4 regions of the Peribacillus sp. RS7 genome follow, and region 4 is predicted to be linked to each of the others. Evidence: riboswitches for the same ligand, from Rfam matches in the RefSeq annotation. Region 4 holds a riboswitch; each other region holds the start of a gene.
What was found. Region 4 has a riboswitch for thiamine pyrophosphate ahead of ACDZ29_RS02955 (ABC transporter substrate-binding protein). Riboswitches for the same ligand answer to the same signal wherever they lie in the genome.
Positions count from the first base shown of each region.

Region 1 (2,202 bases), 2.6 Mb from region 4:
CCTTCAAAAGATTCTCTTCGATTTTAACCGTAATATCGTGACCTTGGATGACGGTCAAAAGAGGGTTAACATGAACGGTAGTTTCGAGCAGGATTTCACTTCCGTGCATACGGGCCTTAATTTCACTCATGTCTTTTACACCTTCTGTCAATATAATGGTTTGACCGATCTTTTGTAGGAGCTGCTCGTCGAAACCATCGGTTAAAGAGATGGAGGCATCCCGAAAGATATCCCAGGCCGTTTTGCATATGATGACCCCCACGACTGCTGCAGCTATTGCATCAAGCCAAGGGATTCCCATCTTAGTACCGATGATTCCAATGAAAGCACCAACACTGACAAGGGCATCGGAACGATTATCCTGTGCAACGGCGTAGATGGAAGAGCTGTTGATCTTTTTACTTAATGCTAAGTTATAACGGTAGATTCCGTACATGAAGATTGCAGAGAATAGGGCGACATAACCGGTAAGCATATTGGGAACGGTTGTTGAATCTTGCTGGAAGAAGGATTCTACAGCACTGAATACAACCTGCAGGCCTACGGTGATCATAATGAAGGCAGCTACCAACGAGGCTACGGTTTCCGCCCGTAAATGTCCATATGAATGATTATCATCTGGAGGTCTCTTCGAAATTTTCAAACCAATCAATACGGCTATGGAAGCGATGATATCGGTCGTATTATTTAAACCATCTGCCCAAAGTCCTTTAGAATCACCGAAATAACCAAATGACAATTTAAGGGCAGACAAGAATATGTAAGCGGCAATGCTTATGTAGGCGCCTTTTTCAGCTGAAATCGAATGTTTATCCATGTCCATTCCCTCCCCTATGTAAATTAGGCTTAATAAAGATAACAAAACAAACCTTAGTGAGTCTATAGAAAAATTGTCGTATTTAGCCATCTAACTTGCTTAATTGCAGGTGTATTGAAGGTATGTAAAGAAGTTGGTTATAAGAAAGAATATCGCCATAAAATGGGAATGACAAGTTGTTGACATATACAGTTTCTTTAGTTGTCAATTAAAGAAACTAGTAGTATATTCTAACCGAGGATCGAAAAATAAATACTTCCACAAGGGGAGCCAAAAAGGCTGAGAGTGAACGGTTGAGTTCAGACCCTATGAACCTGATAGTTAGCACTAGCGTAGGGATGTGGTTTTGGATACAAGCAATACTGGGCATCCATTACCGCCCCGGTGTTGCTTTTTTTTGCGCAAAATTGGCAGGGGGAACTCATGGACATTTTATCATTTTTGGAGTAAGGAGTGGCTTGATGAAAAATAAAACGTTATTCATGACAGAGGTCGCCATTTTTGCATCATTGGCTTTATTACTGGATATGGTCTCTGGATTCATTTTTTCAAGAATCTGGCCTCAAGGGGGTTCGATTTCAATAGCCATGGTACCTATTTTTCTGATGGCATATCGTTGGGGCATAAAAGGTGGGATGTTAGCCGGATTGTTACTTGGACTATTGCAGATTGTCAGTGGTACAGCATGGATCGGAACACCGATCCAAGGCTTCATTGATTATTATCTTGCCTTTATGGTTGTCGGGATATCCGGTGTATTCATGAACAAGTTTGTAAACAGCTATAAAGAGGAAAAGCGTTCCAAAGCGAAATTATACGGGATTGGCGGCATGTTTTTGGGAAGCTTCCTGAGGTTTCTATGTCATTTCACTTCTGGAATCGTGTTTTTTGGATCTGCAGCACCAAAAGGACAGCCAGTAGCGGTTTATTCATTCATTTATAATGGGACCTATATGCTGATCAGTTTTATTTTATCGGCCATTGTGGTGATGATGTTATATTCGGCAGCTTCAAATGTATTACTGAAAAAAGCCTATTAACAAAAAAGCCGGATTCTACAAGAATCCGGCTTTTTTCGGAGAATGATCAAACGATACGTACAGGGCGAACCGGCTCAATTTCATTTTGCAATGAATACCGAACAGGGTGCGTTTTTCGCAATTGAACTACTTGTACTTCCAAGAAAGAATTTTTCCAAACCGCTTTTAGAGCTATTGCCGACGACGATTAGGTCGGCCGCAGTTCTTTCTGCATATTCACATATGCTATCTGGCGCATGTCCTTCCAATATCTCGAATTTCCCCTTGACTTGACATTCACTTAGCAATCTCAACGTATTACTTTCTGCGTTCCGAACACTATTCTCGACGGGGGAAGGGGTGTCA
Region 1 covers NZ_CP168135.1:3,209,447-3,211,648, forward strand. The annotation lists gene ACDZ29_RS16120 (cation diffusion facilitator family transporter) at 1-817, opposite strand, end outside; TPP riboswitch at 1,071-1,173, shown strand; gene thiT (energy-coupled thiamine transporter ThiT) at 1,279-1,857, shown strand; gene ACDZ29_RS16130 (universal stress protein) at 1,938-2,202, opposite strand, start outside.
Region 1: linked by a shared signal. The riboswitch ahead of thiT (energy-coupled thiamine transporter ThiT) and the one ahead of ACDZ29_RS02955 (ABC transporter substrate-binding protein) in region 4 are both predicted to bind thiamine pyrophosphate.

Region 2 (2,202 bases), 2.4 Mb from region 4:
TGGTTGTGGTTTATTATTGTAATAGTGTAATTTTTACGAATTCAATAATAGGGAAAGAGGGTGGACATTTTGGTGAAGGCAGTTTTTTTTGATTTAGATGATACATTATTATGGGATCAGAAAAGTGTAAAAGAGGCTTTTGTGGCTACATGCGAAGTGGCTAAGGAGAAATATGATTTGAATGTCGACGAGTTTGAAGAAGCTGTGCGGAAGGAAGCGCGTGAGCTTTATTCTTCTTACGATACATATGCTTTTACTCAAATGATCGGTATCAACCCATTTGAGGGGCTATGGGGAAATTTTCAGGATGATCATGATGAATTCCGGAAGATGGCCGGGATTGCACCGGCTTATCGGAAAGAAGCGTGGACGAGAGGCTTGAAGGCATTAGGGATCGATGACCCGGAATTTGGGCTTGAACTGGCAGAACGTTTCCCTGCCGAGAGACGCAAAAAGCCATTTATCTATGAAGAATCATTCCGTGTGTTAGATGAATTAAAAGGGAAGTACAAATTGCTATTGCTTACGAACGGGTCTCCTGAACTGCAAAACACCAAACTTGAAATTACGCCTGAACTAGTTCCTTATTTCGACCAAATCGTCATTTCTGGTGCGTTTGGAAGAGGTAAACCGGATGCCTCCATTTTTGAGCATGCTTTGGAAATCATGGAGCTTGATAAGGATGAAGTATTGATGGTCGGCGATAATTTAATGACGGATATCCTTGGAGCGTCACGGGTAGGCATAAAGTCGGTTTGGATAAATCGCCATGATAAGGAACGGAATGAAGTGCTTCCAACCTATGAAATCAAGCATTTAGAGGAGCTTTTCCCAATCCTTGAGAGCCTGTAAAATTACTCTTCAAGTAACGAATTTTGGAGAGGTTGAAATAAAATATTAGGTCTTTTAAATTATTTACAGAGTGAAAAGGGTGATATATAGTTACCCTGTAATCAATTAAATTATTTAGACTAGGGGTGTCCAATAAAAGTTGGGCTGAGAGAGAAGCGCTTAAGCTTCTTAACCCTCAGGACCTGATCTGGTTCATACCAGCGTGGGGAAGTTAGAATCTACTAAACAATGACCATTTCAATTGGTCATTTCTGTAGTCATACTAACGTTAGCCGGGTCTTAAATATGAGACCTGGCTTTTTCGTGCGAAATGGATTGGATTTTGTCCTTTTTAAATGAACTTAAAAAGGAGAAATGAAATCATGAGTAATTCAGTAAATGACATGAACGTTTCAATTATGTCCAGTTTTGCTGGGAGTAAAAAAGTGTATGTTGAGGGATCTAGACCTGATATTAAAGTACCTATGCGTGAAATTAAGCTAAGTCCGACTACAGGGGCATTCGGCGAAGAGGAGAATCCGCCTTTACGAGTTTATGACACAAGCGGTTTCTATACGGATTCAGAATATCCCATTGATATTCATAAAGGTCTTGCCCCGATTAGACGCAACTGGGTCCTGGAACGGGAAGACGTTGAAGAGTATGAAGGACGTGAAATAAAACCAGAAGATAATGGGTATAGAAAAGTGGATTCACAATCCAAAGTAGAAATTTTTCCGGGATTGAAAAGAAAACCATTGCGTGCGATGGAAGGGCAAAACGTAACCCAGCTCCATTATGCCCGTAAAGGTATCATTACCCCAGAAATGGAATTCATTTCGATCAGGGAAAATGTTGCCCCTGAGTTTGTAAGAGAAGAGGTAGCTAGCGGACGGGCGATCATTCCGGCAAATATTAACCACCCTGAAAGTGAGCCCATGATCATCGGACGAAAATTTCATGTGAAAATAAATGCGAATATCGGAAACTCAGCTGTTAGTTCATCGATCGAAGATGAAGTGGAGAAAATGACTTGGGCTACACGATGGGGAGCCGACAATATAATGGATCTTTCCACCGGAAAGAATATTCACACGACCCGGGAATGGATTATCAGGAATTCGCCTGTGCCAGTTGGAACTGTTCCGATATATCAAGCATTGGAAAAAGTGAATGGAGTCGCGGAAGATTTAAATTGGGAAGTTTTTAGGGATACATTAATCGAGCAGGCCGAGCAAGGTGTCGATTACTTCACCATACACGCTGGTGTCCTTTTGCGATATATCCCTTTAACAGCAAAGCGAGTTACGGGAATTGTTTCCCGAGGGGGCTCCATCATGGCACAATGGTGCTTGGCCCACCACCAAGAAA
Region 2 covers NZ_CP168135.1:2,933,762-2,935,963, forward strand. The annotation lists gene ACDZ29_RS14780 (HAD family hydrolase) at 70-852, shown strand; TPP riboswitch at 964-1,078, shown strand; gene thiC (phosphomethylpyrimidine synthase ThiC) at 1,212-2,202, shown strand, end outside.
Region 2: linked by a shared signal. The riboswitch ahead of thiC (phosphomethylpyrimidine synthase ThiC) and the one ahead of ACDZ29_RS02955 (ABC transporter substrate-binding protein) in region 4 are both predicted to bind thiamine pyrophosphate.

Region 3 (2,202 bases), 2.7 Mb from region 4:
AAAAAAAGCATCCACAAGTGTGATACATTGCGAATGCTTACTTCATATCCCTATCCCAAGAACCCAAAATATAGTCTATCGCTTACTATGTCATCCATTCCGAAGGAGACTCGTTATTAGGTCTATTTATAACAATCTTATATTCATCTTCAAGTACTTTTAACGGGGCATCGTAAAGGTGCCTTTCATCAGAGGTTTTGTATACTCCATTGGCCAATAACTCTTCAATAAGCTTTGCCTTCCTCTGTTCAATCCTCTTAAATAATTCCGCCATGTAAATGGCTCCTTTCCTAGTCATCATAGAGCCTGCTTCTAGTTGAGCTAAACTGTATTAACTGGTTTGATTTTCACCAAATTATATATACCTTTTTTATTATGTCACTAAACGTTATTCCGCAAAAATAAAAGCCTCTTCTAATTCAAGAAGAGGCTGACAGTGTCCGTACGGCTCTTCTTATCTTCCAAGCATATGCTTGTTGGATTTAGCACAGTTCCCAAAATGGGTCTGCTGCCGAGGTTTCTTTGGGCCAAGTCCCTCCACCTCTCTGGATAAGAATTCAATATATAATTGATGTAGACATGATTTTATCTCAATAATCATCAAATGTCAATTACCTGGATCTCCCTTTTTTCCCGTGCCATAAAGGATTACCTCTTTCAAATACGGGTTGCATTTTCTTGTCTTTCTGATATGATGTCAGTAATTACATACAATTCACACCACTAGGGGAGTCTTTTTTAAGACTGAGATGGAATTAGTTCCGGACCCTTTGAACCTGAACCGGCTCATACCGGCGGAGGGAAGTGGATGATATCGTCCATTTACAGACTTTATCCATCTACCCCGTTCCGTATTCAGGAGCGGGTTTTTTTTATTGGGTGTAAACAGGGGGATCCATTTTAAAGGAGGATGAACAATGGAGAATACTAAATTAGAAACATTCAGTGATAGACTTCATGGACGGGCAAAAGAGATTTGGAAAAGGAACCATTCACATCCCTTTGTCCAGGCAATTGGAAACGGCACACTTCCTGAAAAGAAATTTGCCTATTACCTGAAGCAGGACTATATCTATCTCATGGATTATTCCAAGCTCTTTGCTTTAGGTGTCATCAAAGCTCATAATATCGAAACCATGGCAAAGTTTGCGAGTATTTTAAATGAAACCCTTCAAGTTGAAATGAATATCCATCGGCATTATGCTGCGGAATTCGGAATCAGCTCCAAGGAATTGGAAGATACAGAACCCACACCAACCACTCTAGCCTATACGGGTTACATGCTAAATGCAGCTCAGCACGGCACTTTGGCAGACCTGATAGCATGTCTCCTGCCATGTGCTTGGGATTATTATGAGATCGGTTTGCTATTGAAAGAACAAAATGGTGATGCATTGGAAAACAATCGCTACTCTGATTGGATAAGGTCATATTCATCTCCTGAATTCGGTGAAGCACACAAGTGGCTGATTGCTTTGTTGGAAGAATTAACAGAAGGCATGCCCGAAAAGGAACTACTTAGATTAGAAAAGCACTTTTTGGTGACTTCCCGATATGAATATTTATTCTGGGATATGGTTCAAAATGAGCAGAATTGGCCACTGTAGGTCGTTGATATGATGATGAATCCAATCAAGAAATTGACATTGACCGCCATGATTACGGCTATAACGACTTTAACCAGTTCATTTATTTTCATCCCTGCCGGATTTGCGAAAGTCTTTCCTATTCAACATCTGGCAAATGTCCTGACAGCCGTATTATTGGGACCTGCTTATGCGGTAACACAAGCTTTTTTAGTTTCCATCATTAGAAACATGTCTGGTACCGGTTCAATTTTCGCCTTTCCTGGCAGCATGATCGGTGCACTTTTGGCTGCCGTCGTATATCGAAAAACACAAAGCTTAAAATTCGCTTGTTTAGGGGAAGTGATCGGGACCGGGATTTTCGGGTCCCTAGCCTGTTATCCACTTGCAATCCTCCTATTGGGAGAAAAAGCTGCTCTTTTTGGTTTTTTACCAGCTTTTATGCTTAGTTCATTCGCAGGTGCGATTTTAGCTTTCATATTACTTAAAATACTTCTAAAAAATAATTATATGAAGGGGTTTTTTTATGAAAACAGCATTAACCATCGCAGGCTCTGATTCAGGGGGCGGTGCTGGAATACAAGCGGATTTAAAAACATTTTCTGCACATGGGGTC
Region 3 covers NZ_CP168135.1:3,493,490-3,495,691, reverse strand. The annotation lists gene ACDZ29_RS17565 (Fur-regulated basic protein FbpA) at 86-298, opposite strand; SAM riboswitch class I at 452-556, opposite strand; TPP riboswitch at 716-820, shown strand; gene tenA (thiaminase II) at 918-1,607, shown strand; gene thiW (energy coupling factor transporter S component ThiW) at 1,623-2,144, shown strand; gene thiD (bifunctional hydroxymethylpyrimidine kinase/phosphomethylpyrimidine kinase) at 2,113-2,202, shown strand, end outside.
Region 3: linked by a shared signal. The riboswitch ahead of tenA (thiaminase II) and the one ahead of ACDZ29_RS02955 (ABC transporter substrate-binding protein) in region 4 are both predicted to bind thiamine pyrophosphate.

Region 4 (2,202 bases):
TGTCCAGGAGTGCAGCATGAGGGGCAATCCCTGGCTGAAGGGTAAATGTGCCATCCTTTGAAACGCGCCAATATTGTTCATTGCTTGCCGATTCATCAAGTGTGGAAAATTCTGGACCACTTTTATCTAACGAAATGGCGGCATCGATGACTCGGTGCCTCAGTTGTATATCGAAATTAAGGTATCCGAAGTTCCGGTATTCAAAAGCGTTAGAATCTTCCGCCAGCAATTGGAGAATTTCAAGCGATGTATCAGATACTATACCTGGTTGGATTTGACTGACATCTAACCATTTGTGATTAATCTTTATCATGACCATATCCACCTTTTGCTTATGAAATGAAGGGTTTATAAAACCAGTACACAAAAAAGTCTACAGGTTATGCTCATTATATGAATGCATGCAAAGAAATGACCATTTGGAGCGTTTCAGGCATGAGGGCAACCGAGAATGATTGGTATGGCAAAAGGGATGATCATTTTGCTAACAATGATTATCATTCCAAAAAGATGTTTTGGTGGCTGTGCTAAACATTTAGAAGGAATACCTTTCCAATTAGGGAGAAGGAGCAAATTAGTATTCCCTTTTCTGAATGAATTGATATAATGAGAGAGAAAAGTTCATATGTGCGAGAAATGTAGGGGGGCCGGTAAAGCTGGCTGAGATTGCGTCCTTTAGATGCTGACTCTTTGAACCTGATCTGGATGATGCCAGCGGAGGGAACATATTATTACTGACTTTCTGTTTTGTATGTTAACGTCCGAATTCATCTTCGGGCGTTTTTTGTATTTTTATAGACCCTGGCGCCCCATTATGGTTCCGGCATATGGATCTTATATGATGTGTAGGAGGATAATAACTTGAATAAATTCTTACCACTGTTGACTTCGTTGTTCCTTTTGGCTGGATGCGGTGCAGGCGGAACTAATGAAAAAGAAGAAGCATCTAAAAATGAAGGCAATAAAGAATTAAAAAAGGTATCGGTCGTACTCGATTGGACACCGAATACAAACCATACAGGTTTGTATGTAGCCAAGGAAAAAGGATATTTTAAAGAACAAGGTCTGGATGTGGATATTATCATGCCAGGTGAAGCTGGAGCTGATAAGCTTGTCGCTTCAGGGAAATCCGAATTTGGCGTGGGCTACCAGGAGGGCATTACGCAGGCCCGCGTGCAAGGCGTCCCGATTGTTTCGGTAGCTGCTGTCATCCAGCACAATACCTCTGGATTTGCTTCACCTGAGGCAAAAAACATTAAAACACCCAAGGATTTTGAAGGGAAAACGTATGGTGGCTGGGGGTCTCCGGTTGAAAAGGCCATTATTGATTCACTAATGAAAGAAGAAAATGCGGATGTAAATAAAGTGGATATAGTGAATACAGGAGACACGGATTTTTTCACTTCGGTTAAAAGGGATATAGATTTTGCCTGGATATATTATGGGTGGACAGGTATTGAGGCAGAGTTGCGAAATGAAAAGCTTAATATGGTTTACTTAACCGAATACTCGGATAAGCTCGATTACTATACACCTGTTTTGACAACGAATGAAAAGATGATAAAAGAGGATCCCGAGACTGTTAAAGCATTCGTTAATGCAGCTTCGAAAGGGTACCAGTTTGCGATAAAGAACCCTGGTGATGCAGCAGACGTGCTAATTAAGTCTGCCCCGGATCTTGATGCAAAACTAGTGAAGAAAAGCCAGGAGTGGCTTGCAGCTAAGTATCAGGATGATGCTCCGCGTTGGGGTGAACAAAAGCTTGAAATTTGGAAGAATTACAGTGATTGGATGACGGAAAATAAGCTTCTTGAAGGTGATTTCAATCCTGAAAAAGCATTTACCAATGAATTTTTACCAAAATAGGAGGAAATACAATGGCCAATTCATTAATTAGTATACAAATTATTCCTAAAGGGGATGTCATCCCTTTGGTCGACGAAGCAATCAAGATCATTGATGAATCAGGTATCAAGTATGAAGTTCACCCGCTAGAAACGACAATGGAGGGTGAGCTTTCCGAACTTTTTGCCGTGATAGAAAAAATGAATGTAAGAATGATTGAATTAGGCTCGCCGAATGTCATATCCCAAGTGAAAATATTATATCAGCCGAGCGGAATTACGATGGATACGTTAACGGAGAAATATCGGGCATGACCGGAAGGGTAATTTGGAAGAAGGGGGCTCCCTTCTTTCTTTT
Region 4 covers NZ_CP168135.1:571,191-573,392, reverse strand. The annotation lists gene ACDZ29_RS02960 (protein-glutamine gamma-glutamyltransferase) at 1-313, opposite strand, end outside; TPP riboswitch at 631-740, shown strand; gene ACDZ29_RS02955 (ABC transporter substrate-binding protein) at 862-1,866, shown strand; gene ACDZ29_RS02950 (thiamine-binding protein) at 1,878-2,159, shown strand; gene ACDZ29_RS02945 (ABC transporter permease) at 2,156-2,202, shown strand, end outside.